Regions from separate parts of the Hymenobacter tibetensis genome, predicted to be linked through region 4. Evidence: riboswitches for the same ligand, from Rfam matches in the RefSeq annotation. Region 4 holds a riboswitch; each other region holds the start of a gene.
What was found. A riboswitch is a leader RNA that binds a small molecule or an ion and turns the genes downstream of it on or off. The one in region 4 is predicted to bind S-adenosylmethionine.

Region 1: it holds a riboswitch for S-adenosylmethionine, as region 4 does, so the genes downstream of both, MTX78_RS09065 (amino acid permease) here and MTX78_RS14020 (PLP-dependent cysteine synthase family protein) in region 4, are expected to answer to the same signal.
Region 2: it holds a riboswitch for S-adenosylmethionine, as region 4 does, so the genes downstream of both, metH (methionine synthase) here and MTX78_RS14020 (PLP-dependent cysteine synthase family protein) in region 4, are expected to answer to the same signal.
Region 3: it holds a riboswitch for S-adenosylmethionine, as region 4 does, so the genes downstream of both, MTX78_RS09115 (phosphoadenylyl-sulfate reductase) here and MTX78_RS14020 (PLP-dependent cysteine synthase family protein) in region 4, are expected to answer to the same signal.

What each region holds. Positions count from the first base shown of each region.
Region 1 covers NZ_CP094669.1:2,282,169-2,290,206, forward strand. Annotated here, with positions in the region: gene MTX78_RS09060 (DHA2 family efflux MFS transporter permease subunit) at 1-779, shown strand, start outside; SAM riboswitch class I at 909-1,020, shown strand; gene MTX78_RS09065 (amino acid permease) at 1,361-2,821, shown strand; gene MTX78_RS25345 (TSUP family transporter) at 2,905-4,416, opposite strand; gene MTX78_RS09080 (NADPH-dependent assimilatory sulfite reductase hemoprotein subunit) at 4,549-6,264, opposite strand; gene MTX78_RS09085 (DUF2490 domain-containing protein) at 6,269-7,036, opposite strand; gene MTX78_RS09090 (TonB-dependent receptor) at 7,045-8,038, opposite strand, start outside.
Region 2 covers NZ_CP094669.1:44,287-52,324, forward strand. Annotated here, with positions in the region: gene MTX78_RS00210 (DUF5686 and carboxypeptidase-like regulatory domain-containing protein) at 1-756, opposite strand, end outside; gene MTX78_RS00215 (PA14 domain-containing protein) at 1,018-2,718, opposite strand; SAM riboswitch class I at 3,012-3,125, shown strand; gene metH (methionine synthase) at 3,195-6,908, shown strand; gene metF (methylenetetrahydrofolate reductase [NAD(P)H]) at 7,008-7,964, shown strand.
Region 3 covers NZ_CP094669.1:2,296,696-2,304,733, reverse strand. Annotated here, with positions in the region: gene MTX78_RS09140 (DUF4328 domain-containing protein) at 1-386, shown strand, start outside; gene pseI (pseudaminic acid synthase) at 417-1,451, shown strand; gene MTX78_RS09130 (hypothetical protein) at 1,462-2,760, shown strand; gene MTX78_RS09125 (DUF7033 domain-containing protein) at 2,815-4,182, shown strand; gene MTX78_RS09120 (lipopolysaccharide biosynthesis protein) at 4,237-5,721, shown strand; SAM riboswitch class I at 6,017-6,108, shown strand; gene MTX78_RS09115 (phosphoadenylyl-sulfate reductase) at 6,440-7,219, shown strand; gene cysD (sulfate adenylyltransferase subunit CysD) at 7,336-8,038, shown strand, end outside.
Region 4 covers NZ_CP094669.1:3,503,657-3,511,694, reverse strand. Annotated here, with positions in the region: gene MTX78_RS14040 (helix-turn-helix transcriptional regulator) at 1-758, opposite strand, end outside; gene MTX78_RS14035 (hypothetical protein) at 885-1,142, opposite strand; gene MTX78_RS14030 (hypothetical protein) at 1,194-1,511, opposite strand; gene MTX78_RS14025 (SDR family NAD(P)-dependent oxidoreductase) at 1,925-2,725, shown strand; SAM riboswitch class I at 2,941-3,055, shown strand; gene MTX78_RS14020 (PLP-dependent cysteine synthase family protein) at 3,200-4,390, shown strand; gene MTX78_RS14015 (YsnF/AvaK domain-containing protein) at 4,494-5,378, opposite strand; gene MTX78_RS14010 (YsnF/AvaK domain-containing protein) at 5,403-5,879, opposite strand; gene MTX78_RS14005 (alkaline phosphatase D family protein) at 6,328-8,038, shown strand, end outside.

The sequences.
Region 1 (8,038 bases), 1.2 Mb from region 4:
AACTGCTCCGGCACCGCAACTTCGCGGCGGCAGTGCTAGTGATGTTTGCGGTGGGTGCGGTGCTGTTTAGTAGCTCCACGCAACTCCCCTTGTTTCTGCAAAACCTGTTGGGCTACACCGCCGTGAAAAGCGGATTGGCTATTTCGCCGGGCGGGGCGTCGGTACTGCTGCTGATGCCGGTAGTGGGGGTGCTGTCGGGTAAGGTACAAGCGCGCTGGATGATCTTGTTCGGCTTGATCATCAGCACCCTTGCGCTGTTCAACTACGCCCATGTACTCAGCTCCGACATCGACTTTGCGAGTGTAGCTAAGGCCCGCGTGTATCAAAGTATGGGCTTGGCTTTCCTGTTTGTGCCCATCAGTGTAGCCGCCTACGTGGGCATTGCCAAAAACAAAACCAACCAGGCGGCTACGCTCATCAACCTGGCGCAGTCGTTGGGTGGCAGCTTCGGCATTGCCGCTATTACCACCCTGATTGCCCGCCGCGCGCAGTTCCACCAAAGCCGCATCATCGACAGCCTCAACTTCTCGAATCCCAATTATGAAGCAGGCGTGCAAAGCTTAGCTTCCACCCAAGCCACCGTTGGTGGTAGCCTAGCCGAAGCAACGGAGCGCGCCCAAGCCACTATATATGGTGCCGTGCAGCTGCAGGCCAACATCCTGTCCTATATCGATTCCTTTTATCTGCTGGGATTCGCTTGCTTGCTATCGATACCGCTCGTGTTTATGATGCGCGCCAACAAACCCGGCCAAGACGGACAGGCCGGCGCCGCGGGGTAGGAGGTAAGCAGGTAGTTATTCTAGATAAGCCTGTAAGGCCACTCCATTTTCAACTTCAACTATGTACTTGTGAATGCGCGAAGGCTGGACTTACCTTTGCGGCACCAATTCTTTACCGACGAAGGATTGTTTTTATACAGAGGCGCTGAGAGACAGGCTCTAAGACGCGCCGGCAACCCCCGCTACCCGCGGAACGGTGCCAACCGAAGGCCAGCGGATTCACTCTCTGGCTATATAAAAACAAGTTGCCGTGCCTCATTCACTGAACACCCCGCTTTTTCTACTTGCTACTTCATTCGCTGCGCCTGCGGGCCGCGGGTGGGTTTGTTGTGGCGTGGGTTGTTGTTGCTGAGCGATACACAAAAGTTGATTTCTAGGGTTTGCCGTCGCATGGTGCTGCGTCCTGCGCCCATAGGCACCTAATCAGTCCTGCTTCCAATTACTTTTTCCTTATCTGGTCTAAGCCTAACGGGCTGCGTATAACGCGGGCATTACGTCCGCACTACCAGCCACTTGGTGCATCCACAACCAGGTTTACTCAACGGGTGAGCGTGCATTAGCGCGTGCCTACACAACTTTTTATGCTTAAAAAATCATTGGAACTACTGCGGCTCGAAGCTGCCGAAACTGGTTCCCACACGCTTAAACGAAGTCTGAATGGCTTCAACCTGATTACCATTGGTATCGGGGTAATTATTGGGGCGGGCTTGTTCTCGCTCACCGGTATTGCCGCCGCCAACAACACCGGCCCAGCCGTGACGCTCTCGTTTGTAGTGGCCGCCGTAGGTTGTGCGTTTTCGGCCCTCTGCTACGCCGAGTTTGCCTCTATGGTACCCGTGTCGGGGTCGGCTTACACCTATGCCTATGCTACGATGGGCGAGCTGTTTGCCTGGATAATTGGGTGGGACTTGGTGCTCGAATACTCGGTTGGGGCGGCTACGGTGGCCATTAGCTGGTCGCAATACCTGGTGAAGTTTCTGGCCAAGTACAACCTGCACATTCCGGCGCAACTAGTCATGTCGCCCTTCGAAACAGCCACGCTGGCCGATGGCACGTCGGTGCACGGTTTCGTGAACGTGCCGGCCATGCTGATTGTGCTGGCTATTACAGCTATTATCATTCGCGGAACGTCAGGGTCGGCGTGGTTTAATGCGTTGGTCGTCACGCTGAAAGTATCGGTGGTGCTGGTGTTCATTGCCCTAGGCTGGCAGTACATCGACCCGGCCAACTATCAACCGTATATCCCCGAGAATACCGGGACGTTTGGAGAGTTTGGACTAAGTGGCATTCTGCGCGGAGCGGGTGTTATCTTCTTCGTGTTTATTGGCTTCGACATCGTGGCGACTATGGCGCAGGAAACCAAGAACCCGCAGCGCAATATGCCCATCGGCATTATCGGGTCCCTGCTGATTTGCACCGTGCTATTTGTGCTTTTCGGACACGTAATGACCGGTTTGGCTAACTACACTGAGTTCAAGAACAGCGCCGCACCGGTGGCTATTGCCATCGAGAAAACGCCGTATGCTTGGCTATCGGCCGCCGTTATTCTGGCTATCATTATCGGCTACACCTCGGTTATTTTGGTGGATTTGTTGGGGCAGAGCCGGGTGTTTTTCTCGATGGCCAAGGATGGCTTGCTGCCGCCAGTGTTTGGTAAGATTCACCCCACGTTCCGTACGCCGCTGCAATCCAACCTGCTGCTCGGCTTATTCATTGCCCTGTTTGCGGGCTTCGTGCCGATTTCAGTAGTAGGCGAAATGACCAGTATTGGTACGCTGCTGGCCTTCGTGATGGTGTGCTTGGGCATCCTGATTATGCGCAAGAAAGAGCCGAACGCGCCGCGTGGTTTCCGCACGCCGTGGGTGCCCGTGGTACCTATTCTCGGCATCCTGACTTGCTTGGTAATGATGGTGTCGTTGCCGTGGGAAACGTGGTTGCGGCTAGGGGTATGGCTGGCTATTGGCCTAGCTATCTACTATGGCTACGGCAAGAAGCACAGCAAACTGCGGCAGCAAAGTGAGCTGCCTGCACAAGAAGTATAGCACGTACATTATTGAAAATACAAACGCCCCGACCAGTGCTGGTCGGGGCGTTTGTGTTTATAGAAGAGCGGCCAAAGGTTGCGCTAGAAAAACACCTTGCGCAGTGCCCACAAGCTCCAGACAATCACCATCAACCCTACGCCCACAAACATCCACCGAACGGGGATGCGGCCAGCGAGGCGGGCTGCTATGGGCGAAGCGGCAACGCCACCCACAATCAAGCCCAGGATAATCTGCCAGTGCGAAATGCCCAGCGTGGCGAAGAACGTAACGGCGCTGGCAAACGTGACGAAGAACTCGGTGACGCTCACCGACCCGATGACGTACTGCGGTGTGCGGCCCCCGGCAATGAGGGTGCTCGTCACGAGGGGGCCCCAGCCGCCGCCGCCAAACGAATCGAGGAAGCCGCCAGCCGCGGCCAGTACACCTAGCTTCTTGTGCTTTTTGCGCGCACTCGGCTTGGAAAAGGCCTTGGAAATAATGCGGATACCTAGCAGCAGCAGATACACCGCCAAAAACGGCTTCACGTACTTCGCATATTCCTCACCAAACGTAGCCAGCAGGTAGGCCCCCGTGATGGCGCCCAGAACGCCCGGAATCAGCAACACCTTGAACAGCTTCTTGTTGACGTTGCCGAAGCGGTAGTGATGATAACCGGATGCGCCGCTAGCAAACATTTCGGCGGTATGAATACTCGCGCTGACCGCAGCCGGCGAGATGTTCAAACTCATCAAACTGATGGCCGTCACCACCCCGTAGCCCATGCCCAATAGCCCATCAACAATCTGCGCCCCAAAGCCGATGGCGACGAAAATGTAGAACGTATCGGCGTTGCTTGCTACCTCCCACGCCTGCTGCCAGGTGACGTAGTAGGAGATGATGTTGATAATAATAATGGCCATGAACGCCAGCAGCGACATGGTAGCCCGGCGGCGCCACATAGCCGCCGCCGGCGACTCGTAGGCCGGGCCGCCGGTTAGCTCAGCCGTCACGGCGTTGAGGGAGCGTACTTTGTGCGCAAAGTCGCCGCCTACCTTCTCCCGAATCGAGGACATGCGTTGTAGCACGTCGTTGAGCTCGTCGGGGAGGGTGGTGGTGAGCATCTCGCGCAGCCGCTTGGCAATGGTCGGCGACTTGCCGTTGGTACTGATGGCAATTTTCAAGTCGCCTTTTTGCACGATGGAGCCCAAGTAAAAGTCGCAGGCGTCGGGCGTGTCGGCTACGTTGCAGAGCAGGCGCTGCCGGGTGGCATCGGCCTTGATGGTGAGGTTCAGGGCCTTGTCGTCGGTGGCTACAATCACTAAGTCGTGGCCTACTAGGTCGGTAATCTGGTAAGGACCTTCGCGGAGCTGCACGGCCGGATGGCGCGCAGCCAGTTCCCGTAGGGCGGGCAGAAAATAAGTGGCTACTACGGTTACCGCTGCCGCGGGGCTATTCGCTAGAATAGCAGACAGTTTTTCCAATCCTACATTTCCGCCGCCTACCAGCAGCACGTGCAGCTGTTCCAATTTCAAGAAGATGGGAAACAGTCGGTTCGCTCCTGTTAGTGGGGGCTCGGAGCGTGGCTGTGACACAGGGTTATTGGAAAGAGACATGGATGGTAGGTTGGAAGGTCAGTTCTGGTAGCGCGGACGTTGGCAACAGTAGCGGCCAAGGGAAAAGGAGCTATATAAAAAGAGCGTCAGGCTTCGACAAATGCAGCCCGACACCATTTCTATAGGCACATGCTACTCGTGGAAGTTCAGGCCGTGCGTGGAAGCTTGCACGTACCCCCGACGGACGGTGAAATCTCCAAACCGCTCAAGCGGCTCTCGGTTTTCAGCATAGTCGGCAAAAATCGGCGTCAGCTCCCGCACTATACCATCTTCATCCAGCATTTCTTTATACAGTTTGTTGAGCCGCTCGCCGTTGAAAGCCGCTCCCAAATACAAATTATAACGCCCGACGGAGCGGCCCACCAACCCAATTTCGCCCAGATAAGGGCGGGCGCAACCGTTGGGGCAGCCCGTCATCCGCAGCAAGATATCATCTTGCGTTAAATTATACGCTTTCATGCTTTCCTCCAATCGAGTGAGCAACTGCGGAAGATAACGCTCGGCTTCGGCAAATGCCAGCGAGCAGGTATTCAGCGCCACGCACGCCAATGCCCCGCGTCGTAGCCCCGACAAGTCGTTGCCGGCTACTTCCACGCCATGTTCGGTGAGCAGAGCTTGAATAGTGAGGCGGTGCTCGGGCGCTACGTTGGCAATAATCACGTTTTGGTTGCCGGTCAGGCGGAAGTCGCCGGTGTGGAAGGCGGCAATTTCGCGCAACGCGGTTTTCAGGGTGTTGCCGGGGCGGTCGGCTACGCGGCCGCCTTCCACCAGCAGCGTGAGGTGATGCGCACCATCGGGGCTGGTTGTCCAGCCGAAGGCGTCGCCGGTGCTTTCAAACTTGTAGGCGCGGCCGAGTTCCAACTCGTAGCCCAGGCGCTGGTTGAGTTCTTGCCTGAATACATCCAGGCCCACCCGGTCGAGGGTGTACTTGAGGCGCGAGTACTTGCGGTTTTCGCGGTTGCCCCAATCGCGCTGAATGGTTACCACCTTTTCGCAGAGGTCCACTACCTTGTCGGCGGGCACGAACCCGATGATATCGGCCAGGCGCGGGTAGGTATCGAGCATGCCGAACGTCATGCCCATGCCGCCGCCAACCGCCACGTTGAAGCCGAGTAGTTGGCCCTTTTCCTCGATGGCAATTAGGCCTAAGTCGTTGGCAAAGATGTCGGTATCGTTGTGGGGCGGAATGGCTAGCGCAATCTTGAACTTGCGCGGCAGGTAGGTTTTGCCGTAGATCGGCTCGGCATCCTCTTCGCCTTCGTTGGGCGCACTGATGTGCTGCTGTTCGCCATCGAGCCACAATTCCCAATAGGCCGACGTGCGTGGCGTGAGGTGGGCGCTGATCTGGCGCGACACTTCATACACCTGCGCGTGCACCTCGGACTGGTGCGGGTTGGGGTTGCACATCACGTTGCGGTTCACGTCGCCGCAGCCCGCAATGCTGTCCATAAACACCTGGTTGAAGCCGAGAATCGTCTTCTGGAGGTTGCGCTTGAGCACCCCGTGTAACTGAAACGTCTGGCGGGTGGTTATCTTGAGGGTGTTGTTGGCGAACTTCGTCGAGAGTTCATCCATACGCAGCCACTGCGCGGGCGTGGCAATGCCGCCCGGCACGCGTACCCGAATCATGAGCGAGTACAGGGGCTCCAGCTTCTGGCGTTTCCGCTCGCTGTCCAGGTCCCGGTCGGTTTGTTGGTACGAGCCGTGGAACTTGATGAGGTGGGTATCGTCGGGGTTGAGGGCGCCCGTAATCCGATTGACGAGACTGTCGGCCAGCGTGCCACGCAGGTAGTTGCTGGCCGTCTTGACGTGTTCGACTTCGGATAATTTTATGATGGTATCGGCCATGAGCTTATTGAGGAGCGGGAATTGGAGCGGGCGGCGGGGTGGGCCGCAAGTCGAAATTGTGAAAGTAAAACACCCGAATGGTGTGCTGGTTGCGGTACGTGCTGCCTGCCGGAAGCTGCTGAAACAGATGCATATAGCCGGCGTGCAATTGCCCGTGCTTGTTGGCCTGATACACGAGGCCAGCAAACAGGCGGTTTTGGTCGAAGTAGTTGTAGCGAATCTCCTTACCGAAATTCATCATCACCTCGTTGTTGAGTAGAAATTGCAGCCCACCCGGGTCGAACCCGCGTTTGGTGAGCGGCAGGAAAAGGGCCGCGTTGTAGCGGACCCGGTAGTTGAAATCGTAGTCCTCGGTGCGTTCGTTGTCGCGGATAGTGTTGCGAAACCGTTCTTCCAGCCGCACCCACTGCATCAAGCGGGCCTTCGGGAAGCGCGTAAACCACTGCACCTGCTGCCACGGCCGATGCTCGGGTTGGCCCACCGTGCGCGCCCCATCCGGAAAGTGGTGCACGTAGGCATAGCCCCCGGTCAGCCGCACGTCATCAGTGAGATAATACGTGAGGCCGACCCGCGCCACGCCCTGAAACAAATCCTGCACATACCGGTCGTGCAGGCGCAAGTGCAAGTCCGTCCAAGTGCCCCACCGCTGCGAGAAGCGGGTTTGATTGAAAACCCCTAGCCACGTCTGTTGTTCCCGCACATACTGCTTCTGCGCCCGCACTGGCAGCGCCGCCACGAGTAAGCAAGAGAGTAAAAACAGGCGGAAGCTCATAGCGAGTGTTAGCGAAGGATGGTGTTGTCGAAGGTCACAGCCACGTAGTAGAGCCCGCCAATGGTTGGGCCGGCCGCATACTGGATATAGCGGTTGTTGAACAGGTTGGTGCCGCCTAGCTTGATGGTTGATTTCAGGTTCGGGATACGCACGTTCACTTGCGCGTCTACGGTTTGGTAGGCCGGTATCTGACCGTTAGCAAGTTGGCTTTCCCACAAGAACGAATCTTGGTAGCGCCACACCACGTTGAAGCCCACGTTGCGAACCACTTCGCGGTTGCCGAAGCTTAGGTTGGTGGTCCACTTGGGCGTGTTGAAGCCGGTAATAAACACGTCCTGCGTGCTGTTAGTGGCAATGTTGTTGTAGTTGACGTTGCCGGCCAGCGTGTATTTCTGGTAGAAGTTGTAGGTGACGCCCAGCGCCGAGCCGTAGCTGCGGTATTGGTTGCGGGCATTGGCATATACTCGGTACCGGTCTTGCTGTCCGCGGGTCAGCATGTCCAGCACCGACGCATCCGTGCCCACTGCCCCCGACTTCGGCACGGCCACTTCCACCTGTCCCAAGAAGCCCGAATACACGTTGTAGTACGCATCCAGGTCGAGGGCCAAACGGTTGTCGAAGAGCACACTGCGGTAGCCTACTTCAAACGCGTTGATGCGCTCCGGTTCCATAGTCGGCAGGTTGGCTACTTGCAGCACGTCGCGGTTGTTGAGGGCGGCCCGCTGCTGCTTTTGCGCAGTGGTACCAGTTCCATTGTCGGCGGCTACGTCGCGGCTAACCGCGGCCGTGAAGTTGTCGAGGGAGGTGAGGGTGTAGGAGTTGTCGAGGAAGCCAAGGCCTTCGTTTACGCGGGCCAGGCCGCCCACGCGGCGCACGTTGCCGTTATTCACGAACGACAGGGCTTCAAACAGCGCCGGGAAGCGCCAGCCGTTCTGGAATGACGCCCGGAAGTTGTGGTTTTTGGCCGCCGTGTACACCGCCGCAATCCGGGGGTTCAGCTTG
Region 2 (8,038 bases), 2.3 Mb from region 4:
GTAGGTGAACTTCCAGCCGTCGGCAATGGGCGAAATAAAGTCTTTGCCCAATAGTTGCTGCCAGTTAGGATAAAAGTCCCAGTCCTGAAACGAGGACCCCATGATCTGGGACACTACCGACCCCTCGCGCGGGGCCATGCCGTGCATCTGGTTGCGCTTGATTTCCTCGCGCCGCCGCAGGGGCCGCTGGTGGGCGTAGTAGCGCGACAACATCTCAGAGGCAAAAATGGGCACCACTGGCTTGCCATCGGCGCCGCGCTCCAACCCCAAGCTGTCGGCTACGGCTATCATGTCGCGTAGCACCTTGCGCCCACTTACTTGCTTGGGCAAGTTGTTGATGCTGATTTCCGTGCGATTGTAGCTGTCGAACTCAAAGGCATCGAGGCGCTGCTTGTCGTTCTGAGGCTTGCGCTCTTGCACCCGGCGCATGATAGCATAGGCCGGATTTTCGGTGGGCCGCACCACCACTTCGCCCAATGACACCGCCCCGGCTCCCAGTGCAAAGTTGATGGTTTGGGGCCCAGCCTGGCGGCTTACTGCTTTCTTGACAGGAGCGAAGCCCATAGCTGATGCCACGACCGTATCGGTGGGGGCGGTACTCAACTGGTAGCGTCCGTCGGCGTCGGCGGTGGTACCGGCGGTGGTGCCGGGTACAAAAATGGAAGCAAACGGTACCGGCTTTTGCGTAGCGGCCTCCGTGACTTGACCACGAAGTAACAGCTGTGCTTCGCTGCGCCCAGCCCCGGCTAGAGCCACTAACAGAAGCAGTAAATACCTGAATCGAAATAGCAAAGGATCAAGAAAAGATAAGGGCGTAGAAATCAATAAGAAGGATGCCGGAAGCTCGTAAGATACAGAATACGCATGGGTTATAGTGTGAGGTTCCGCGGGTAGCAATAATTTAAACGAAAAGGACAGAAGCCTTAACCGAGCATTTATTTGGGAGCTTACGCAAAACAAAACCTACACGGCAGCGCAAGAATGGTGGTTTCACTGGGTGGGTGCTAGAGCGGTAGGCTACTGCACCACCACTTCCACTCGCCGGTTGCGAGGTCGTTGTTGCGGGTCGCGGTTGTCGGCCACGGGCCGGGTGCCGCCGTAGCCGTGGGCCACCAGCCGCGCGGAGTCGATGCCTTGCTGTATTAAGTATTGGCGCACTACGCGGGCTCGTTGCTCGGAAAGGCGCAGGTTGAGGGCGGCATCTCCTACGTTGTCGGTGTGGCCTGCTACTTCCAAGCGCATGGTGGGTTGCTGGCGTAACATGCCCGCCAAGGCATTCAGGGTGGGGCGTGAGGTAGGTAGCAGCACCGCAGTGCTTTGGGTGAAGTATAAGTTAGGCAATGTTACAGCAGCTCCGCGGCTCAGCGCCCTAAGGTCAGGCAGAGTATCCGTAGCAACGGGGCGCACCGCAAGGCGTGGCCGCTGAACCGGCGCCACGGCCCGCGCCACGGCTGGCCGCCGGGGCACTACTGGTGCAGGAGCAACTTTCGGCGAGCGGGGCTGGCGTGCTGCCGCTACTGGAGGCGTAGCAACAGGAACGGGTGGAGCTGACGGCGGAATATCGGGGTACAGATAGCGTTGGGGCACCACTACAGGGTCGCGGTTTGTGGCGCTGGGGCGGGTCCAGGCAAACACAGCCCGCGAAGCCCCTTCCACTTGGCGATACACCAAACTGACACGATACCACCGGCCGGCCGTCAGCCGCTGGGCAAAATCGAGGGGTACCGGCGTTGCGTTGAAAATCTCTTTATTGAAATGCGTCATGCTCAACACATTGTCGCTGGCAAACGTGACGTCGTGGGCATCGTCGAATTCTGTATGGAAAACATACACGCCGGATTCTGGCGCCAGCAGGTAGCCCGTCCAGCGTACACTGAAGCCTTGGGCGGGTACCCCCGGCACGGGAGGCCGGTTTCGCCAAGACACTTCCACCACAGGCTCGATTCTGGTCACTACGCCGGCTCCTCTATCAGCGCCCGCGAAGTACGTGGCCCGCAGCCCCACGCCCGCCGTAGCAGCGGCTACCGTAGAGGCCGCAACGGCTTCCGCTACGTTGGTAGGCGGCTTGAGGCGCATCGGGGTTGGCTTGGGAGGCCGTGTGCCCGGTACTATACCAATCACGCCGACTGATTTACTTGAAACGAGTGCTACGGACGACTTGGCGGCCACTAGCGGCTTGGCTGACGCTGGTAAGGAGGTGTAGAGGTAGCGGCGCGGAATAGCGTCCAACTCGTTTTGAGCTAGTGCTGGTGGCGAGGTAGTATTTTGGGGTGGTAGCTGCCACGCTAGCATTGCCCGGGTAGACCACCTCACTTGGTAATAGTCTACCCGCAGCGAATAGTAGCGGCCCGCCGTGAGTTTTCTCTGCACCGTGTACCGCGTCGCCTGCTGGTCGGTCCAGGAGTCCAGCACGTTGCGGCCGCCAAGCCACACGCGCATGCCATCATCGGTAGCCATGTGAAACGTGTAAACGCCCGTCACGGGGGCGTAGACATAGCCAGTCCAGCGCACTGAAAAAAACTCGCCCGGCACTCCCGGCCCCGGCGATACAAAACGGTTGCCATCCGGCCCGAGCGTCCAGTCAAAGTTGATGGCAGGATCGGTGCGGGTAAGCACCAGCTTCTCGAAGTTCTTGCCTTCGTAATACTGCCCGCGCAGGCCATTGCCCAGGAGGGGCGGTGTCTGCTGAGCCCAGAGCGGGCCAACCAGTAGCAGCAAGCAGCTTAGTATACAGGCTTCTCGGAGAAAGGTGGGCAGTGGCATAGCACTAGTCTGAATAGCTTGGTTAGGGCTAGGTTGGGACGACGCGAAGACAAGGTGCCGAAAAAACGCTTGCCCAGAAATGATATTCAACGAGTTACGTGGCTGAAATCAACCAACGAGCAAGCTCAGTCTACAGCTAGCAGGGGAACCAGCCGTTTCCTTACTGTAAAACAGCAAATAAAGGCCGAATGCGCGGCCCGAAGGAGGTAAGTTGAAATTCCTACTTTCCTGCTGTATCTTCGCGGTGTTACTTATCCAGAAAGACCGAGGGATTGGGCCCTACGACGTCTTGGCAACCTGAGTAAAACAAGGTGCCAACTCCCATTTCGTCTTGTTTTTAATTCGACGGAAGAAGATAAGTACGGAACCTGCGCCCGCAGATTTCTCTTTCTGGATGAGCTAGTTCAACACTGCATTCCGAAGGAGAAACTATGAAAACGCACTGTCCCGACTCCCCCCTTTACGACATCCTGCAACAGCGCATTCTTGTGCTCGACGGAGCCATGGGCACCATGATTCAGCGGCATCCGCTGGAGGAGGTTGACTTTCGGGGCACTCGTTTCGCTGACCATCCCAAGCCACTGCGGGGCAACAACGACTTGCTCAGCCTGACCCGGCCCGATATCATTAAAGGCATCCACGCCGAGTATTTTGCGGCCGGGGCCGATATGGTGGAAACCAACACGTTCAGCGGCACCACCATTGCGCAGGCCGACTATGCGCTGGAGCATATTGTGTACGAGCTGAATTACGAATCAGCGCGCTTAGCCAAAGAAGCCGCCGACGAGTTTACGGCGCAGAACCCAGCTAAGCCCCGCTTCGTGGCCGGCGCTATTGGGCCCACCAACCGTACCGCTTCCCTTTCGCCGGACGTGAACCGCCCTGGCTTCCGCGCCGTGACCTTCGACGAGTTGGCTACCGCCTACCACGAGCAGGTGCGCGGCCTCATTGACGGCGGCTCCGACGCGTTGCTCATCGAAACCATCTTCGACACGCTCAACGCCAAGGCGGCTCTCTACGCGGTGCAGAAGTTCTTCGATGAAGGCGGCCGCGTGGTGCCCGTCATGATTTCGGGCACCATCACTGATGCTTCCGGCCGCACGCTGTCGGGGCAGACGGTAGAGGCGTTCTGGAACTCTATCCGCCACTTGCCGCTGCTAAGCGTGGGCCTGAACTGCGCCCTCGGCGCCGACCAGCTCAAGGTGTACGTGAAGGAATTGAGCCGCATTGCCGACGTGCACATTTCGGCTTACCCGAACGCCGGCCTCCCGAACGCCTTTGGTGGCTACGACGAGTCGGCGCAGGAGTTTGCGGGGGTGGTGGAAAGCTACCTCTCCGACCGGCTCGTGACGGTGGTAGGCGGCTGCTGCGGCACTACGCCCCAGCACATTGCCGAGCTGGCAAAGCTGGCTGATAAGTACGAGCCGCGCCCCTTGCCGGAAGTGGTGCCCGCCACGCGCCTGAGCGGCTTGGAGCCGTTCGGCATCACCCAAGAAAGCCTGTTCGTGAACGTAGGCGAGCGGTGCAACGTGACGGGTAGCCGCGCGTTTGCCCGCCTTATCCGGACGGGGGCCTACGAGCAAGCCTTGCAAGTGGCCCGCGACCAAGTGGAAGGCGGCGCCCAAATCATCGACGTGAACATGGACGAGGGCATGCTGGACTCCGAGCAGGCCATGACCACGTTCCTGAACCTGATTGCCTCCGAGCCCGACATTTCGCGGGTGCCGGTGATGATAGATTCCTCGAAGTGGAGCGTGTTGGAAGCCGGCCTGAAGTGCGTGCAGGGCAAGAGCATTGTAAACTCTATTTCGCTGAAGGAAGGCGAGGAAGTGTTCAAGGAGCGCGCCCGCACGGTCCGCCAGTACGGCGCGGCCATGGTGGTAATGGCGTTCGATGAAAACGGCCAGGCCGACTCGTATGAGAAGCGCATCGAAATCTGTAAGCGCAGCTACGACATCCTAGTAAATGAGGTCGGCTTCCCGGCCGAGGACATCATCTTCGACCCCAACATTCTGACGGTGGGCACTGGTATGGAGGAACACCGCAACTACGCGCTGGACTTCATCGAGGCCGTTCGTTGGATCAAGCAGAACCTGCCCGGCGCCCTCACCAGCGGCGGCGTCAGCAACATCAGCTTCTCGTACCGCGGCAACGACGTCGTGCGCGAAGCCATGCACTCCGCCTTCCTCTACCACGCCATCCGGGCCGGCCTCGACATGGGCATTGTAAACCCGAGTCAGCTGGCCGTGTACGATGAAGTGCCGAAGGATCTGCTGGAGTTGTGCGAGGATGTGCTGCTCAACCGCCGCCCCGATGCCACGGAGCGCCTCGTGGACTTTGCCGAAACGGTGAAGCAGAAAGACAAAGTGGAAGTGGTAGCCGATGCCTGGCGCAGCCTGCCTGTGCAGGAACGCCTACAGCACGCCCTAGTGCGCGGCATCACCGAGTTCATCGACCAAGATACCGAAGAGGTACGCCAGCAAGTAGGCCGGCCACTCGAGGTAATTGAAGGGCCGCTGATGTCGGGTATGAACGTGGTAGGTGACCTGTTTGGCGCCGGCAAAATGTTCTTGCCACAGGTGGTGAAATCGGCGCGGGTGATGAAAAAAGCCGTGGCGTATCTGGAGCCCTACCTGCTAGCCGACAAGCAAGGCTCGGAGCGCCAAACGGCCGGTAAGATCCTGCTAGCCACCGTGAAAGGCGACGTGCACGACATCGGGAAGAACATTGTAGGCGTAGTACTGGCCTGCAACAACTTCGATATTGTGGACTTGGGCGTGATGGTGCCGTTGGAGCGGATTCTGGATGAAGCCGTGAAGCAGGAAGTGGACGTTATCGGGCTCAGCGGCCTGATTACGCCTAGCCTCGACGAAATGGTGTACGTGGCGCAGGAAATGGAGCGACGCGGCTTGAAAACGCCGCTGCTCATTGGCGGCGCCACTACGTCGCGCTTGCACGCAGCCGTGAAGATTGCGCCAAGCTATTCCGGCCCCATTGTGCACGTCAACGACGCCTCGCGGAGTGTGGGTGTGGCAGCTGGCTTGCTGGGTTCAGGCCAAGACGAATATGCCCGCACCGTGCGCGAGGAATACCGCCAGCTGCGGGAAGACTACGCCGGCCGCCAGCGCGACAAAAACTACCTCACCATTGAAGCCGCGCGTGAGAATGGCTTCAAGGCGGATTGGGAAACCACCCCAATTGTCAAGCCGACGTTCTTAGGCACGAAAGCTCTGGAAGATTATGACTTAGCCGAGCTGGCGACCTATATCGACTGGACGCCGTTCTTCCAGACGTGGGAACTGAAAGGCCGCTACCCTCGCATCCTCACCGACGAGAACGTAGGCGAGGCCGCCACGCAGCTCTTCAACGATGCCCAAGCGATGCTCAAGCGCATTATCGACGAAAAGCAGCTCACGGCCCGCGCCGTTATCGGCTTCTGGCCCGCCAACACCGTGGACTACGACACGGTGCAGGTGTTCAAAGACGACAGCCGCACCGAAGTAGCCACCGAGTTTTTCACGCTGCGCCAGCAAAGTGAAAAAGCCGCCGGTGTGCCCAACCTCGCTTTCTCCGACTTTGTGGCGCCAGTGGAAACGGGCCGTCAGGACTACATCGGGGGCTTTGCCGTAACGGCGGGCATCGGTATCGAAAAGCACCTGGAGAAATTTGAGGCCGAGCACGACGACTACTCCAGCATCATGATGAAAGCCCTGGCCGACCGGTTGGCCGAGGCTTTTGCTGAGCGCCTGCACCAGCGGGTACGGGAAGAGTTCTGGGGCTACGACCCCGCCGAAAACCTGTCCAACGAAGACCTGATTCAAGAGAAGTATAAAGGAGTGCGGCCTGCGCCCGGCTACCCCGGCTGCCCCGACCATACCGAAAAAGTTACGCTCTTCAACCTGCTTGATGCTGAGAACCAGACGGGTATTCGCCTCACCGAAAACCTGGCTATGTACCCGGCTTCCTCGGTGAGTGGCCTCTACTACGCGCATCCTGATTCCCGTTACTTCGGCCTGGGCCGGATAGGCGCCGACCAAGTGGCCGACATTGCGCAGCGCAAAAACATGCCGCTGCCGGAGCTGGAACGCTGGTTGATGCCCAACCTGAACTACGAGCCAACCGCGGTGCCCGTCACGGCGCTTTAGTACGTAGTTCTCGCCTCGCGAAACAATATGTGTCGTTCGCCAGGTTTCTATTGTATCTACTCTTGCTCAACGATTCGCCAAGCCGAGCTTGGTGCTACTATGAAAGTAACTGACCATATAACCCGTGCCAACGGCAAGACCCTGTTTTCCTTCGAGGTGCTGCCGCCAAAAAAGGGTGAAAATATCCAGAACCTGTTCAGCAACATCGAGCCGCTGATGGAGTTCAAGCCGCCGTTCATTGACGTTACGTACCACCGCGAGGAATACGTGTACCGGCAGCACCCGAACGGCTTCTTAGAGAAGAAAACAGTACGCAAGCGGCCCGGTACGGTAGGAATCTGCGCGGCCATCAAAAACCGCTTCGACGTGGATACGGTGCCGCACCTCATCTGCGGCGGCTTCTCGAAAGAGGAAACCGAAAACGCGCTTATCGACCTGCACTTCTTGGGCATCGACTCGGTGCTGGCGCTGCGCGGCGACCCTATCAAGTCGGAGGGCACCTTCAAGCCGCACGAAGATGGCCATGCTTACGCCAGCGACCTGATAGGCCAAGTAGCGGACCTCAACAAAGGCGAGTACCTAGACGAGAAGCAGGACGACACCTGGGCGACCAACTTCTGCATCGGTACGGCCGGCTACCCCGAAAAGCACTTTGAAGCGCCCAACTACGGCGCCGATATTCGCTACCTGCGCCACAAAGTGGACCGGGGCGCCGAGTACATCGTAACGCAGATGTTTTTCGACAACGAACAGTTTTTCAAGTTCGAGAAAAGCTGCCGCGAAGCCGGTATCAACGTGCCCATCATTCCGGGGTTGAAGCCCCTGACCACCAAGAGCCAGCTCACCATGCTGCCCCGGACGTTCTTTCTGAACCTACCCGAGCCGTTGGTGGAGGCCATCGGCCAGTGCCGCGACAACGAAGCGGCCCGCCAAGTTGGGATTGAGTGGTGCATCAACCAGAGTAAGGAATTGATGGCCCACGGTGTGCCGAGCCTGCACTACTACAGCATGGGCAAATCGGAGAGCATCCGGCGCGTGGCCAAGGAGCTGTTCTAGCCCGGTCCAATAAATCAAGTACAAGCGCCAGGTGGCGCAGCGCAAAGTTCCTCGGAGCAGTAGGTATTCGAAAC
Region 3 (8,038 bases), 1.2 Mb from region 4:
CCTTTATCAACTTGCTTCGACCTTACACCATTACGCGCGAAGTGTGGCGCAGCACGCAATTGCAATCAGTGGGTAGTGTGCAGCCCCACACCCTACTGCGGATATGGTGGTTCGTGCATGTATTTGATAGTGTGGTTGGTAACATTTCAGGTCGCAGAGCATTTAGTGCCGAGACAATCGTCGAATTACAGAGTAGTACATGGTTTAGTTTTTTTGCCAACCTACTAGGTATAGCTTCTGCTGTGCTGACAGCACAGGTAATTCAACGCATTTCGCGTTTCGAGGAAGATCTGCAGTTGCAAGCTCAAGTGCAAAGTTTAGGAAGTCCCGCTCCTGAGCCTGTTGAGTACATGCCATCTGATTTCACTAATGAGCAGTACTTTTAGAACTCGTTCCGTGCGTTTTTTCTCTTTGCTATGCAACTTGGCTCTCGTCTTATTGGCCCCAACCAGCCGCCGCTCATCATTGCCGAACTTAGCGGCAACCACAATCAAGATCTGAACCGGGGCTTAGCCATCGTAGATGCCATGGCCGCGGCCGGAGCCCATGCTATTAAGCTCCAAACGTATACCGCCGATACCATGACGCTTCCCGGCGCCTACCGTATCGACGACCCTAATTCGTTGTGGTATGGCCGGGAGTTACACGAACTATATCAGGAAGCGCACACGCCCTGGGAGTGGCACCAACCATTGTTTGAGCGAGCACGCCAGCACGGCATGCTGGCATTTAGTTCCCCTTTCGATGAAACGGCCGTCGATTTTCTGGAAACGCTGGACGTGCCGGCGTACAAAATAGCTTCCTTCGAAAACACCGATTGGCCCTTGTTGCGCAAAGTAGCTGCCACCGGCAAACCCGTTATTATGAGCACGGGAGCCAGCACATTAGCGGAGGTAGCGGAGGCAGTACAAGTATTGCGTGAAGCAGGATGCCGTGATGTAGTGCTTTTGAAGTGCACCAGCACGTACCCGGCCACTCCCCAAAACACTAATCTGCGCACTATTCCGCACTTCCAACAGCTCTTTTCCGACTGCCTCGTGGGCCTTTCAGATCATACGGCGGGCGTTGGAGCCGCGGTAGCAGCCGTAGCGCTTGGCGCTTGCGTAGTAGAAAAGCACGTGACGCTACGCCGGGCCGACGGCGGCGTAGACTCCGCTTTTTCCTTGGAGCCAGAGGAGGTAGCTAGCTTGGTTACCGAAACGGAACGAGCCTGGCAGGCACTAGGGCAGATTCAGTACGGCGTACAGCGTGCCGAAGAAAAAAGCCGCCTTTACAAACGCTCCCTCTATGTGGCTCAAGATATTCAAGCGGGTGAGGTCTTTACCAAAGACAACCTCCGAGTAGTGCGGCCCGGCGACGGACTGCCGCCGCGCTACTATGATCAGTTGCTTGGCAAACCCGCCCGGCAAACGTTGTCTGCGGGTACCCCGCTTACCTGGGACGCGCTTTAAGCAGCCGCGCATGCCCACTGTTCCTCCTACGTTCACCGCCCGCCTGCGCGACATCCTGCAACTGCGCTTCACAGACCTATTTGCTTCTCTTTCAACACGGGTTTTACGTAATATATCTCCAGCTAACCCCGCCAAGCGCCTACTGAAAGCACTAGGGTACTTGACGGTGCGCTTAGTAGGGAACGTATTTCAGCCCATCCGCAACCCTGATGCGCTCAATGGCAAGGTGTGGCTATATGTAGTCAGTCAGAACAACTATGAGGCGCTGGATTTCCTGCGTCAAACGCTACCTAGCGCGGTAGTGGTGGCAGGCCAAAGCAAACAAATTGGGCGTTACAACGCGGCGGTAAACCGACTTTCTCTCCGTCGGAAAATCTTGTATTACTGGCAATTCCCGTTGGCACTGGTAGGCCTGATGCGTACAGAAGGACGACGTGCCTGGCGGTTTTTTGATTTGGTTTTCAGTGCTGTTGGCTACTACGAAGTGTACCGCCGGGCGCTTCGGTACTACCAGCCACGGGCCGTTGTGTTTGCTAATGACCACAATGATGATACTCGTGCGCTGCTTTTAGCTTGTCGTGCCGAAGGCGTACCTACTGCTTACGTACAGCACGCTAGTGTGAGCACCAACTTTCCGCCACTTGGTTTTGATTTAAGCTTGCTTGAAGGCCAGGATGCGCTAGACAAATACCGGCAGTGCGGCCCTATAGAAGGTTGGGTAGAATTAGTGGGGATGCCGAAAGCTGATCAGTTTCTACAGACCAAGAACCAGCGCCCCAATGTGCAGCGCGTAGGGCTGGCTTGCAACGTGCACGACGAAACCGAGGCCCTGACGACAACTCTCACCTATCTGGTATCGAAGTTCCCAGACCTCGCCTTTACCTTCCGGGCCCACCCTAGCGATACGCGAGACTTTAATTTTCTGCAGGCGCAGCATCCACAGTTGCTGTTTTCCAACGCCAAACAGGAAAGCGTATTCGAGTTTCTAACCAAACAAGATGCTCTTATTGCCGCCGACACCAGTACCCACCTCGAAGCCACCTTGCTGAACGTGGTCAGCTTTTATTATCGGTTCAATACCCACACTCACACCGATGACTATTATGGCTATGTGGCGCACAACCTGATAGAAAGAGCGAATACGTTGCCCGAGCTAGCTGCATTGCTCGCAAAATATACACTTCACAAACCCATTGACATTTACCGCCGCGCCATTTATTACAACGCCACTCTGGGCACTCCCGACGAGGGGCATAGCCGTGAACGGGCGGCACGGCTGTTGGAGGAGTGGCTGAAAACTATGGCGTAAGCTGTAGCTTGTGCTACCTGCCAGTCAAACAGGTGCGTTAGCGACGATTTCCTTATGCTTCCACCTCTACCAACTAGTGCCCCTATTTCTACCGAAGCCCGGCTAGCGTATGTGCTGCGTCATTTTCGGCAGGCATATGCAGAGGTACCCGAAGTTTCTATTGGGTATGCCCACCAACAGCCGCAGGTAGAAATAGTTGATGGTGCCGGCGACTTTTTCTCTCGCCAGAACCCGTACCCCCCCACTCCTACTTCACGCGAATGGCAAGACCAGGTGCTGCCAGTTTTTTTCGACTTAAATCCGGAGCAGCCGTTACTTGAGCTCTTACCAGCTAACCGCGCCCGAATCAATGCCGACCTGATTTCGGCAGCTTTTTACTTGCTCAGCGGTTGGCAGGAATATTTCTCGAACGAGCGAGACCAGCACGGTCGTTTTCCTTACACCGCCAGCGTGCAGCACCGCTATGGCTTTGTGGCAGTACCGGTAGTGAATTACTATTTTGATATCCTGAAGACGGCCATTGAGCACGTAGCAGGTCAATCATTGCAACCGCGCCGCTGGATTAATGAGGCGCCCTTTGCAACGTTCATCACCCACGACATAGACGCGTTACACAGCGCCTGGAAAGCGCCTGCCAAAGCTGCTTTACACCGTGGCAACTTGCTAAGATTTGGGAAACTTCTATGGCAGCGTTTTCTCAAGTCGGATACTTGGGACAACTTGGAGTTAGTGCAGAAAACCGTAGCGGGGTATGATGCTAAGAGCACGTTCTTTTTGCTGCCCGAGCACCGCCGTGCGAGCAATGGCACACCCAATGCGGATTATAAATTAGCGGCAACAGCGCTGCAGTGGCGTTTCAAGGCGCTTGTAAAACACGGGGGGGAAGTGGCAGTTCACGGAAGCATTGGCACTTCCGTTGACCAGCAGCACTTGGTGCGCGAGCAAGCACAAATGCCCGCTTCTGCATCCGGCAACCGATTCCACTACCTAAGTTGGGAACCGCGCCGCACGCCGGCAGTAGTAGTAGAAGCTGGTTTCGCCTACGATTCTACCTTGGGCTTTGCCGAACACTTCGGCTTTCGCAATTCTTATTGCCTGCCCTTCCGTCCTTTCGATTTTACGCAGGGCAGGGCTTGTACTTTCCTTGAAATTCCGCTCAACGTGATGGACGCTACGCTGCATCACCCCAACTACTTGCAGTTAGCTCCCCACGAAATTCTGCCGGCTCTACTGCCCATGTTTCAGGAAATCGAGCGGTTTGGCGGCGTCTGCACCCTGCTTTGGCACAACGACCACTTCGACCCAGCTAACGAAACGACCGGTCCGCGCCAGTTCGCCGAGTTGATGCAGTACCTTCGCAGCCGCAATACCGCCTTCGTCAACGGCCGGGACATTTTACAGGAGCTAGGAAACAGAAGCTAGGAGTCATTTTCTTCTTTCTGTCTTCTGTCTCCCAACTTCTAGCTTCTTATTGTTTTGGGCATAGTTCAGCGGCAGGGGCTGCGCAATACCATTATTTCTTACGCGGGCTTGGGCCTAGGCTTTGTGAACACGGTGTTGGTGCTGCCGAAGGTGCTAGAGCCGAAACAGATAGGCTTAACCAGCGTGCTAATGGCGCTGGCTACCATGTTTGCGCAGGTGTCGGCGTTTGGATTTGGCAACATGGGCGTGCGGTTTTTCCCGTATTTCCGCAAGCCAGAAAGTGGGCACCATGGGTTCCTGCCGTTTCTGTTAGGAGTGCCGCTGCTAGGTTTTGTTTTAATCACGGTATTATATCTGCTAGGCCGGCCCCTGGTTCTGCACTGGTACCTTGATGACGCAACGCTACTAGGCCGCTACTACACCTGGGGACTGGTTTTGACCCTGTTTGTCTTGCTGATCAATCTACAGGACGCCTACCTCAAAGCCCTGTATCACACGGCTTTCTCTTCCTTCACGCAGGAAATCGTTTTGCGGCTGCTCGTTACGGCCGGGGCACTCTTGTTTGCTGGTAGTTACCTTGATTTCCACGGCTATGTGCTCTGGTACGTGGGCGCACTTGGGGGCATTGCTTTGCTGCTGACAGTCTACACGGCTTCCATTGGCGAGTTGCACTTGCAACCTACATCGGCGGTATTGCGGGTGCGCCCGCTGCGCGAGATGCTTGGCTTCGGGGCGTTTGCGCTGTTAGGCAACGTGTCGGGCGTAGTAATATCCAGTATCGACTCGCTGATGGTAGGTGCCAAGCTGGATTTGCAAGCGGTGGGCATTTACAGCACCGCTTTTTTCATTAGTACGGCGCTGGTTTTGCCGTTTCGTGCCCTCTACAAGATTGCGTTTCCGCTGCTAGCCGAGTATTGGAAAAACAACGACCTCCCTCGCATGGCCGACTTCTACCAGCGCACCACCCGCCTAAACACTGTGCTTGGCTGCTATCTAGCACTCGGCATCGCGCTGAATTTGGATTTCATATTTGGTCAAATGAAACCAGCCTACGCTGCCGGCACCACCGCCGTGTTTATCCTGTTGGCGGGCCGGCTCTTCGACGGCATAACCGGCCTCAATGGGCTCATTGTCGTTACGTCGCCGCGCTACCGTTACGATTTGATTTTCAACGTGTCGCTGGCTTTGGCTACGGTGCTTATGAACTTGCTGTTGATTCCGCGTATGGGCCTAACGGGGGCAGCAGTGGCCGCTGCGGTTTCGTTGGTGGTCATCAACATCGCACGTACCTGGTTTGTCTGGCACAATTTCGGGCTACAGCCCTTCGACAAGCGCGTGCCGCTGATTCTGCTACTGGCTGCTACTGCGGGCGTTGTGGCGTGGTTGGTGCCGTTCATGCATTCGTTGCTGGTTACGATGCTGCTACGCTCAGTGGTGCTGACGGTGCTTTACGGTGGGCTACTACTAGCTACTAACGCAGAGCCACAGGTACGAGAAATCCTGCAAACGGCACTTCGCCGGGTGCGTCCTAATGCTTGATGCATTGATTCTACCCTCTGACCTAGTTGTTTTAAGTTATTGAAATACCACATTTAGCTGCTAATCCGCTATTAGCTAGTAGTGCCTTATAACGAAGTACATATTCCCTGGAGGAACTAATAATTGGGCTTCCTGTGTCTGACAGCAAGATTTACCGGTACAAAAGGCCACCAAGATGCTGCCACCAAAACAGAAGGCGGCACTTCCTTGTAGTAGGCAATAATAAATAAATTTGGAAGTATAAAATTTCCGCCACTACCTTTGCAGTATCAATTCTTTACCCCCAAAAGGATTGTTTTTATACAGAGGCGTGGAGAGACAGGCTCGACGAAGCGCCGGCAACCATCGGATGATCCGAAACGGTGCCAAGTCCTGACCATATAAAAACAAGTTGCCGTGAAACGCTTCATCAACACTGCCGCCATTTCTGCCACCTTCTCTGCTGTACAGCATGGGTGTTGTGGCATGGCAAGCCCCGTCTGTATGACCGTGGCTTTTGGTTGCTGTTGTTAGGAGTAGCGCACCCCTCTCTTTTTCTTGGTTTGTGCGCTGAATGTGGTGAGCTGATACGCTTTTACGCGTAGCTCTACCCCGTATCCGTACACTCCGCTTTTCGCTTTCGGTTGGTTTCAGCGGTGCATGAGCATCCTGGCACTTCCAAAGCTATCCTCCGGCTGGACCCTTGCCGCCGCGGCAAATTCCTCTCTCATTTCTTTTCATGCCCACAGCCTCTGCCGTGTTGGCCGTTCCCGTGCTGGACGACCTTCGCCTTCAGCTACCGTCAGCTTCTGCCTTGGAGCGGCTACGCCTCGTAGCCAAGCACTTCCCCGAAAAGGCGGTCTTCTCTACTTCCTTCGGCTTGGAAGACCAGATTATCAGCCATCTAATCTTTGAAAACGAGCTACCCATCAAGGTGTTCACATTAGATACGGGGCGCAACTTTCAGGAAACTTACTCCACCTGGAACAAGACGCTGCTCAAGTATCAGCAGCCGATTGAGGTCTTTCACCCGCGCCAGGAAAGCGTGGAAGAATTGATGCGCACCAAAGGTCCCAACAGCTTTTACGAAAGCGTTGAAAACCGCAAGGAGTGCTGCTACATCCGCAAGGTAGAGCCCCTAAACCGGGCGCTGGCGGGCCAAGCCGCGTGGGTAACGGGTATCCGGGCTGAGCAGTCGCAGAACCGGCAAACCATGGACCCGGTGGAATGGGACGCTGCCCACAACCTCACCAAGATTCACCCACTTTTCGACTGGACGTGGGAGCAAGCGGTGGATTTCGCCCAAGCGAACGGCATTCCGGTGAATCCGCTGCACAAGCAAGGCTTCGTGAGCATTGGGTGTGCACCCTGCACCCGCGCCATCAAGCCTGGCGAAGATTTTCGGGCCGGCCGCTGGTGGTGGGAAGACCTTTCTGCCAAGGAATGCGGCCTACACTCCACCACCGCCCACCACGACGGGCCCGACCCGGTGGTAGAGCCGGTTGAAAAGCAGCACTAATTCTCCTCTCATAACTATTCTGGAGCGCTTGCTCCAGACCCTTCTATCCGGCACCGAAATCATCAAAAGCCATGCTACTTGACCTTCCGGTGCCGCATCAGCAAATCCTAGAAACCATGAGTGCGCACTCCTTCGATTACCTCGACCGGCTGGAAGCCGAAGCCATTCACATCCTGCGGGAAGTAGCTGGCCAATTTGAGCGGCCGGCGCTGCTTTTCTCGGGCGGTAAAGACTCCATCGTTCTCACGCGGCTTGCCGAAAAAGCGTTCCGCCCGGGCCGCTTCCCTTTCCCGCTGGTGCACGTGGATACCGGCCACAACTTCCCGGAGGTGCTCGCCTACCGCGACCAACTGGCTGCAGAACTAGGCGAGAAGCTAATTGTGCGCAGCGTGGAAGACACCATCAAGCGGCAGCGCCTACGCGAGCCAGGTGGCAAGTTTCCGAGCCGCAACCCGCTCCAGACTTACACGCTGCTGGAGGTAATCGAGGAATTTGAGTTTGACGCCTGCATCGGCGGGGCCCGGCGCGACGAAGAGAAAGCCCGTGCCAAAGAGCGCATCTTCTCGGTCCGCGACGAGTTCGGGCAGTGGGACCCCAAGCGCCAGCGCCCGGAGCTGTGGAACGTGTACAACGGCCGTATCCAGAAAGGCGAAAACGTGCGGGTTTTCCCGATTTCCAACTGGACCGAGCTCGACGTGTGGCGCTACATCCAGCGCGAAAACATCAGCCTTCCCGACATCTACTTCGGCCACGAGCGGACTTGCGTGGTGCTGCCGAGCGGCCAACTATTGGGCTTATCCGAGCACTTGCAGCTCGACG
Region 4 (8,038 bases):
TTGTTTTCTTCGAAGTGGGGCAGGGCTTCGGGCGCAAACCGCACCACCGCCGACTGTTGCTGCCGCTTGGCCGCCAGTTGTTGCCAGTAGGTGTGCAGGGTTTCGGGGCGCGGCGCAAACTGCTCGTCGTGGAGGCGCAGTTGCGCAATACGGTCGAGGCGAAAGTCGCGGTACTCTTGGCGCAGGCGGCAAAAAGCTACCACGTGCCAATAGTGGCCAAAGTAGATGCCGATTGGCTCAACGTCGCGCTGGGTGGGGGCTCCGTGGTAGCCCGCCCGATAGTCCAGCGAAACCACTTGCCGGCTGGCAATGCCCGTGAGCAACAATTGGTGCGTGTTGGGCGGCAAAGGCATGGCTGCCTGCTGATGCCGACCCCCCAGAATAGTAATGTGGGGGCTCAGTTCTTCCAGATAATCTCGGTCGGTGCGGCGCAACACGGCCCGCAACTTGTCCATGGCCCCCTTGCTGAGTTGGGCGGTGTGTACATCGGTGAGTTGGGTTACCAGCTTTTCGGCCGTGACGAGGGCCGTGGCTTCTTCACGAGTGAACATGACGGGCGGCAACCGGTAGCCATCGGCCAAAGAGTAGCCGACCCCCACTTCGCCACACAGCGGTACGCCCGCTTCTTCGAGGGTGCGCAGGTCGCGGTAAATGGTGCGTAGGCTTACGCCAAACCGCTCAGCCAAGTCTTGTCCTCGTACGAGGCGACGGGCTTGCAACTGCACCAGAATAGCGGTAATACGGTCGAAACGATTCATAGCATCAGCAAAATAGCCATTGCCAGCCAGCTTACTGGCGACAATGGCTATCAGATTGGGAACGCACTCTAGCGGTTGTAGTTTTCACCAAAACACCGCAGGCAAGTCAGCAAGTAGGAGTGTACGCTATCCAGGGGTGGCCGTAATGTCGCCCACCGAAAATCCTGCGTTGTTCAGCACCTTGCGGATAGAGTCGGCTCCTGGGTTGGTACCGTGATTGGCCGCCACTTCCACCTCGCCCTGATCGATGCGGTCAACTAGCAAGCCCATGCCCATAAGCTGTTGGCGCATTTCACTAATGCGGTCGGGAGAAGTTAGGTTTTCCACTTGCAGGGTGAAGCGCACTAATTGAGTAGGATCGATGTCGGGGCTAGAAGAGGCCATGGTAGTGGGGTTGGTGGTGGAAAAGAAAGTGCTGTGCTCTTGCCGGTTGGGCTACGCCGCGCGGTGGGAGGCGGGAAAAGTAGCTGGCGGAGTTGCTGCAATGGCAGTAGCCGCTTTGGTAGTGCCGGCCGCGTCGCAGTAGCAAACCATGTACTCGGGTTGTGAGGTAGCGGGCACCGGAGAATGGTCGAAGTAGGGGCTGCAGGCATTGCGCGCCACGCACTGCCACTCGTTCTGGTTCTGGCGGCGGTACACGTAGGCAAAGTAGTTGGGCAGAATCTCGAAGTCGAGGCGACGGCCGGCTGGAACCAGGTGGAGCTGCAACGCGGCCGCGGGTGTTGCTACGGGTGGATAGCTGGAAGAAAGCATAAGGGGTTGGTTGGTGATGTGGCGGAGGTCTATCTGACGTGGAAGATTCAGGTAGTAGCAACAACGGCCACATGCCGGGTTTTAGCTCCCGGATTTGTACGGGTTTCTGGTGGGGGAAACCCTGATTTTACAGAACAAGAAAAAAGGTAAGGCACAACACCAAGTACGTAGGCTATCAGTGGAAAATGGCAGCAAGCAAAGTTGTAACACCCAGCAAAGGGCCTATCGAGTCAATAGGGCCACATCGTGTGGCAACTCAACCTCCTTCAAGGCAATCAACCCTTTCACCCTACGGCTCAGCTTTGCGCTATCCGGCTTTTTATACGGGGAAAAACGCGTAACCGATATGCTAAACGAGGATTAATTACCACCGTAAACCCAAGCCTGATCCAACCACACAACATCTACATACGATGGCAGACAACTCAAAATATGCCCTCATCACCGGGGCCACTAGCGGCATTGGCTACGAATTAGCCAAGCTATTTGCGCAAGACCACTACAACCTAGTGATGGTGGCCCGCAACCAGGAAGAGCTGGAAAGCACGGCCGCCGAATTCCGGCAGCAATACGGCATCAACGTGCTTCCGATTGCGCGCGACCTGTTTCAGCGGGAGGCGCCGTTCCAGGTGTACGACCAAGTGAAAGCCGAAGGCATTCAGATAGATGTGCTCGTGAACGATGCCGGCCAGGGCCAGTATGGCGAGTTTGTGGAAACCGACATCTACCGCGAACTAGACATCATCCAACTAAATATTGGGGCGTACGTGGTGCTTACCAAGTGCTTCTTGAAAGAGATGGTAGCCCGCGGCGAAGGTAAAATCCTGCAAGTATCCAGCATCGGCGGCGAGATGCCTGGCCCGCTCCAGGCCGTATATCACGGCACCAAGGCCTTCGTGACGTCGTTTACGGAAGCCATCCGGGAAGAAACCAAAGAGTCGGGCGTGACCATTACGGCCCTGCTGCCCGGCGTAACGGATACCGACTTCTTCAACAAAGCCGACATGAACCAGTCGAAGCTGGTGGCCGAAGGCAGCAAAGCCGACCCTGCCGAAGTGGCCAAAGACGGCTACGAGGCGCTGCTAGCGGGCACAGACAAAGTGATATCCGGCCTGAAAAACAAAGCCATGGTGTATAGCAGCAACCTGATGCCCGACGACATGGTAGCCGCCAACATGCACCAGCAAGGCAAACCCGTAGACGAAAGCAAGTAGCGCTATCTTAGATTCGAGAAGATAAAAGGCTCCGGCAACTGCTGGAGCCTTTTCTGTTGCGTGGCCAGCAGCGGGGTGCTGGGACGAGCCGGCAGAGCGGTACTCGGGGTGGCGGGTACTCTGTTGTATGGCGAATGACTTGCTTGATTTTTTGTAGCGTGCTCTTGCATAGTTAGTTCTCGTTCCTATATTTACGGCACGCTCCTTCACCGGAGCACTTATCAAGAAAGGCGGAGGGACAGGCCCTATGATGCCTTAGCAACCAGTAGTGATACCAGGTGCTAAATCCTGTTCCAAGAAGACTTCGGTTTGCTTGGGAGAAGATAAGTTGAAAGATGCGCACGGAAAGGTGCTGCTCTTCTGACTTGTCGGGAGGGCTTTTTTTATGCCTTTTCGATAAGCTTTCTTGATCGAGTGCTAGCAGGTAGAGAGGCGGTTTTAAGTACGTGTTTTACACCTTAACGTCTTGCTGCCATGACCGTTGCTACTCGCGTTTCGCACGCCATTCCCGTCTCGTTTCTAGCTGGCATTCGTGCCACCTCCGCCAAGTGGCCGACCGCCGATGCGGCGCTGCCAGAAGCTACTGCTGCCATTCATCCGCCGGACGCGGCGCATCTTACCAAAGCGCCTTGTTGTTTGTCGGCGGAGCTAACCGAGAAATTCAACCACCTCTGGCACTTGGTAGGCAACACGCCTATGCTGGAACTCCACTACCACTATCAGGGCCAGCCCGGCCGCATCTACGTGAAGTGTGAGCACTACAACCTGACGGGTAGCCTAAAGGACAGAATGGCGCTCTACATCCTGCAAGAGGCGTACCGCACCGGCGAAATAAAGCCCGGCGACACTATTGTGGAGGCCACCAGCGGCAACACCGGCATTGCGTTTGCCGCCATTGGAAAAGCCCTCGGCCACCCGGTCCGCATCCTGATGCCCGACTGGCTGAGCGCCGAGCGGGTGAACATCATCCGCAGCTTGGGCGCCGAAATAACTTTAGTCAGCAAAGAGCAGGGCGGCTTTTTGGGCAGTATCAAGCAAGCCGAAGCCATAGCTGCTGCCTGCCCCAATGTGTTTCTGCCCCGGCAGTTCGAGAACGGTGTCAATGCCAAAGCGCATGCCCGCACCACGGGCGTGGAAATTTGGGAGCAGCTACGGGGCTTGGGCCGCACCCCCGATGCCTTTGTGGCGGGCGTGGGTACGGGCGGTACCGTAATGGGGGTGGGTAGCTACCTGCGCAGCAAAAATCCGGCGGTCCGTATTCATCCGTTGGAGCCCGCCGAGTCGCCCACGCTGACCACCGGCTACAAGGTAGGCTCGCATCGCATCCAGGGCATTTCCGACGAGTTTATTCCCGCGCTGGTAGACCTTCAGAAGCTCGACCACGTGGTGCAAGCCAACGACGGCGACGCCATTCTGATGGCGCAAAAACTGGCAACCCAGCTCGGGCTGGCAGTTGGTATTTCCTCGGGGGCCAATGTAATTGGCGCCATCCGGCAGGCAGCGGCCCTGGGTTCGGCCGCCACCGTCGTGACGCTACTCTGCGACAGCAACAAAAAGTACCTCAGCACCGACTTGCTCCGCAAAGAGCCCGTGCGGGCGGGGTACCTGGCGCCCGAAATAGAGTTCACCCACTATCAGCCAATCAGCCGGCTTTCAGTGGTCTAAATGCAGGAGAGGGCAGCCTAAGAAGTTGCCGCCGACCGGCTACTCACAAAACAAAAAAGGCAGCCTAGTAGGCTGCCTTTTCCGTCAGATGGAGTTCGTTAACTTAGCGACGAGTCGTGGTGTCGTCGGCATCGTAGGTGGAGCCGGTTGTATCGGTGGTGCCACCGTCGAGGCGCTCTACGTCCACTTCGGTTTTGCGCACCGTGTCGTGGATGGTTTCTTCGCGCTCGGTTACTTCTTTGCCTAGCGTTACTTCTTCTACCACGCGGGCTTCTTTGCCTACTACGGCACGCTCAGCGCTTTCCGTGATTTCAATGTTGCCTTCCTTGAAGGTGTTGAAGTCGGCTTCGGTAGCAGGGCGGTTCACTGGGTTGCGCTGTACCGTTACGTGCTCTTCACGCAACCGCACGCTAGCTTCCACCGGACGCTCAATGATACGGCTGCGCAGACGAGCGCCACCCGTTTGCTCTACCCGCTTGCCTACCTGTAGGTTTTCTTCGATAACCTTGGCCGACATGCCTTCGCTGCCAGTAGTGGCTTCGCTGGCGTAAGCCTGACCACCCGTAGACTGGTAGCCTGATTGCTGAGCGCGCTCATTTACGTCGATAGCACCGGCGGCGTCCAGGATTTCAGCAGCGCGGTGTGCGTTTTCAGCGGAATGGGCGTGTACGGTTACAATAGAGCCCGTTGAGCGAGCTACGTGCGAATAACGCTGAGTGTCTTCGTACTCGTCGCCCCCGAAGAGGTTGCTGAAGAAGTTGCCGATACCGTCGCCGGTGCGGCCGGCAGCGTCAGCAACACCTTCTGTGGCAGTACCGCTAGTATTGGTGTAATTGCTTGAATCCGATGATTGGCTGGATTGGCCGGATTGGGCATTGCCCGTTGATACGTCTACGTGCTCAAGGCTGAAACCAGCGGCTTGAAGTTGCTGGGCAGCATTCTGCGCTTCGGCAGCACTATCGAAAATTCCTACTACTGTCTGGCTCATAGCTTTAAGAGAATTAGTGAACAATTAAAGGGTTGGGTTTTGGGAATGGGGAGTTGGAAGTACAGTGCCATCGGGCGCCAGGCGTTCCACCTGAACTTGCTCGTGGCGGAGAGTTACAGTTTGCGTTTCTTGGGTTTGCACTTGGTGCTTGGTCACGTGCAGCTCCTCTACAAGGAGTAGCCGTTTCACGAGCACCTCACGCACCACCGGAATGACTAGCGTGTCGCCTTCGTAGCGCATGGTAGGGGCGGGGGCTTCGTCGGCCACAAAGCGGTTAACGTCCACCCGCTCTACCTTCACTTCTTCGTGCTGCAGCGCAAAGTCAATAGCCTCTTCGTGCTCCTGCACCACTTTTGATAGGCGGACGCGCCCGCTTTCCACCACTTCGCGGTGAACAACGGCGTGCTCTTCGATTATCGGTACCACAAGGGGGGCCGTCGAAGGAGTAGCGGGCAGCCGGCCAGCGGCATCAGCGGAAAAGGTGTCGGATGAGGTTGTCATTGGACCCCCTATACGCCACCTGAAATGGTGAGTTTCAGGTATTTTATATTGTAATTTTGTTAGTAAAAAAGTAATGACAGTATTAATTAAGGATAGCTAAAATGTTATAATTGAGAAGGAAGATGGGTTGAAAGCCCTGTAATGCCGTTTTTCAGTGAACTAAGCTGGACAGAAAATAAATATGATAAATCATAGTCCTTGTTTTGGCAGGCCAAGGTGCGGAGCGCTGTAAAAAAATACGGGCTTAACCTCTCACTCCGTGTGCCGTACCCTACAAGTTTGGCCGGAAGTAAAGGAGCACATAAGAGCAGCCTGGGCCTGGGTATTGTGCGTGGCACGGCCGGCTGTGGGCGGTAGTGGAGGAGAGGAAGTGATTCGGTAATCCTTCAATAATATCTTGATAATGTGGCAGGTATACTTTTATGCCTTCATTATCATGCTCAGTGTCATGTCGAAGGAGAAGAGTACCCGTCGTATCAATAGACGAGAGTTTATCAAGCATACTGCGCTGGTTTCGGGTAGCATGGCCTTGCTGCCTAGTGTGCTCAGCAGCTGCGCCGATGACGACGATAGCGCCACCCAGTATACCGGCGACTTTGGTTTTCGGGAAGGCGTTGCCAGCTTCGACCCAACTGCCAGCAGCGTTATACTCTGGACTCGATACACCAGCGCCGACAACGAAACCGGCGACGTTGCCATTCAGTGGGAAGTAGCGGAAAGCAACAGCTTTAGCTCCTTAACTAAAAGTGGTACTGCCACGGCCGCCGCTGCCGCCGACTATACAGTGAGCGTGGACGTCACTGGCTTAACTTCCAACAAAAAGTACTTCTACCGCTTCCGCAACGACCGAACGAAAGCGGAATCGTTGGTGGGTGAAACGCGCACGTTGCCCACCACCGGGCAAGCCAGCAGCGTGAAGCTAGCCGTGGTGTCGTGCGCCAATTACCAGGCTGGGTTGTTCAACGTATACGGCGCCGTGGCCGAATCTGCGGCCGACGTGGTGGTGCACCTCGGCGACTATATCTACGAATACGGGGCGGGCGGCTACGGCACCAATCCAGCTACCGCCATGCTGAACCGGGCCCATCTGCCCGCAGGCGAAATCCTTACCATTGAGGATTACCGCACGCGCTACAAGCAATACCGAAGCGACAAACAGCTACAGAAAGCCCACCAGCTCAAGCCGTTCATTTGCGTCTGGGACGACCACGAAATTGCCAACGATGCCTATAAGACGGGCGCCGAAAACCACACGGAAGGTACAGAAGGGGCGTTCGAGCAACGCAAGCAGTACGCCATTCAGGTGTGGCACGAATACTTGCCGGCGCGCGTGAGCGACAAAACGAAAATCTACCGCAGCTTCGACTTCGGGGGCCTCGTGAACCTGATGATGCTCGACACTCGCCTCATCGGCCGCGACAAGCAGCTGAGCTTGGCGGACTACATCAACCCCTCCACCGGCGCGTTCAACACCACGGCGTTTGGTGCGGCCTGGCTGAACCCGAACCGCACCATACTGGGTGCCGAGCAGAAAGCTTGGCTAACTGGCCGCTTAGGGGGCAGCACGGCCCGCTGGCAGGTACTGGGCTCACAGGTGCTGATGGGCAAGATGTACATACCGGTCGAGCTCTTGTTTTTGGTAGCCCAGCTCGCCAACAACCCGACTACGGCGCTGCTCACCCAATACAGCACAGTAGCCGCGCAACTAGCGGGTATCAAGGTCCGGATTGCGGCTGGCGACTCCACCGTCACGGCCGCCGAGCGGGCCCGGGTTACCACCGTGTTGCCCTACAACTTGGATGCCTGGGACGGCTACCCAGCGGAAAGAGAAGCGGTGTTTGCGGCAGCCGGCAACAAGAAACTGGTGTCGTTGGCCGGCGATACGCACAACGCCTGGTACAGCGACCTAAAGGAAAACGGGGGCCGCAAGCTAGGAGCTGAATTTGCCTGCTCGTCCGTTTCGTCGCCGGGCTTCGAGACTATCCTGGCGGGCAATGCGGCCGCTATCAAGGGCTTCGAGCAGTCCAACGAGCTCCTCATCGACGACCTTCACTACCTGGACGCCTCCCAGCGCGGTTTCGTGGAAGTGACTTTCACTGCTGCCAGCGCCGTTTCGGAGTGGAAATATGTGGCCAGCCTTACCACCGAAAGCACTGCTA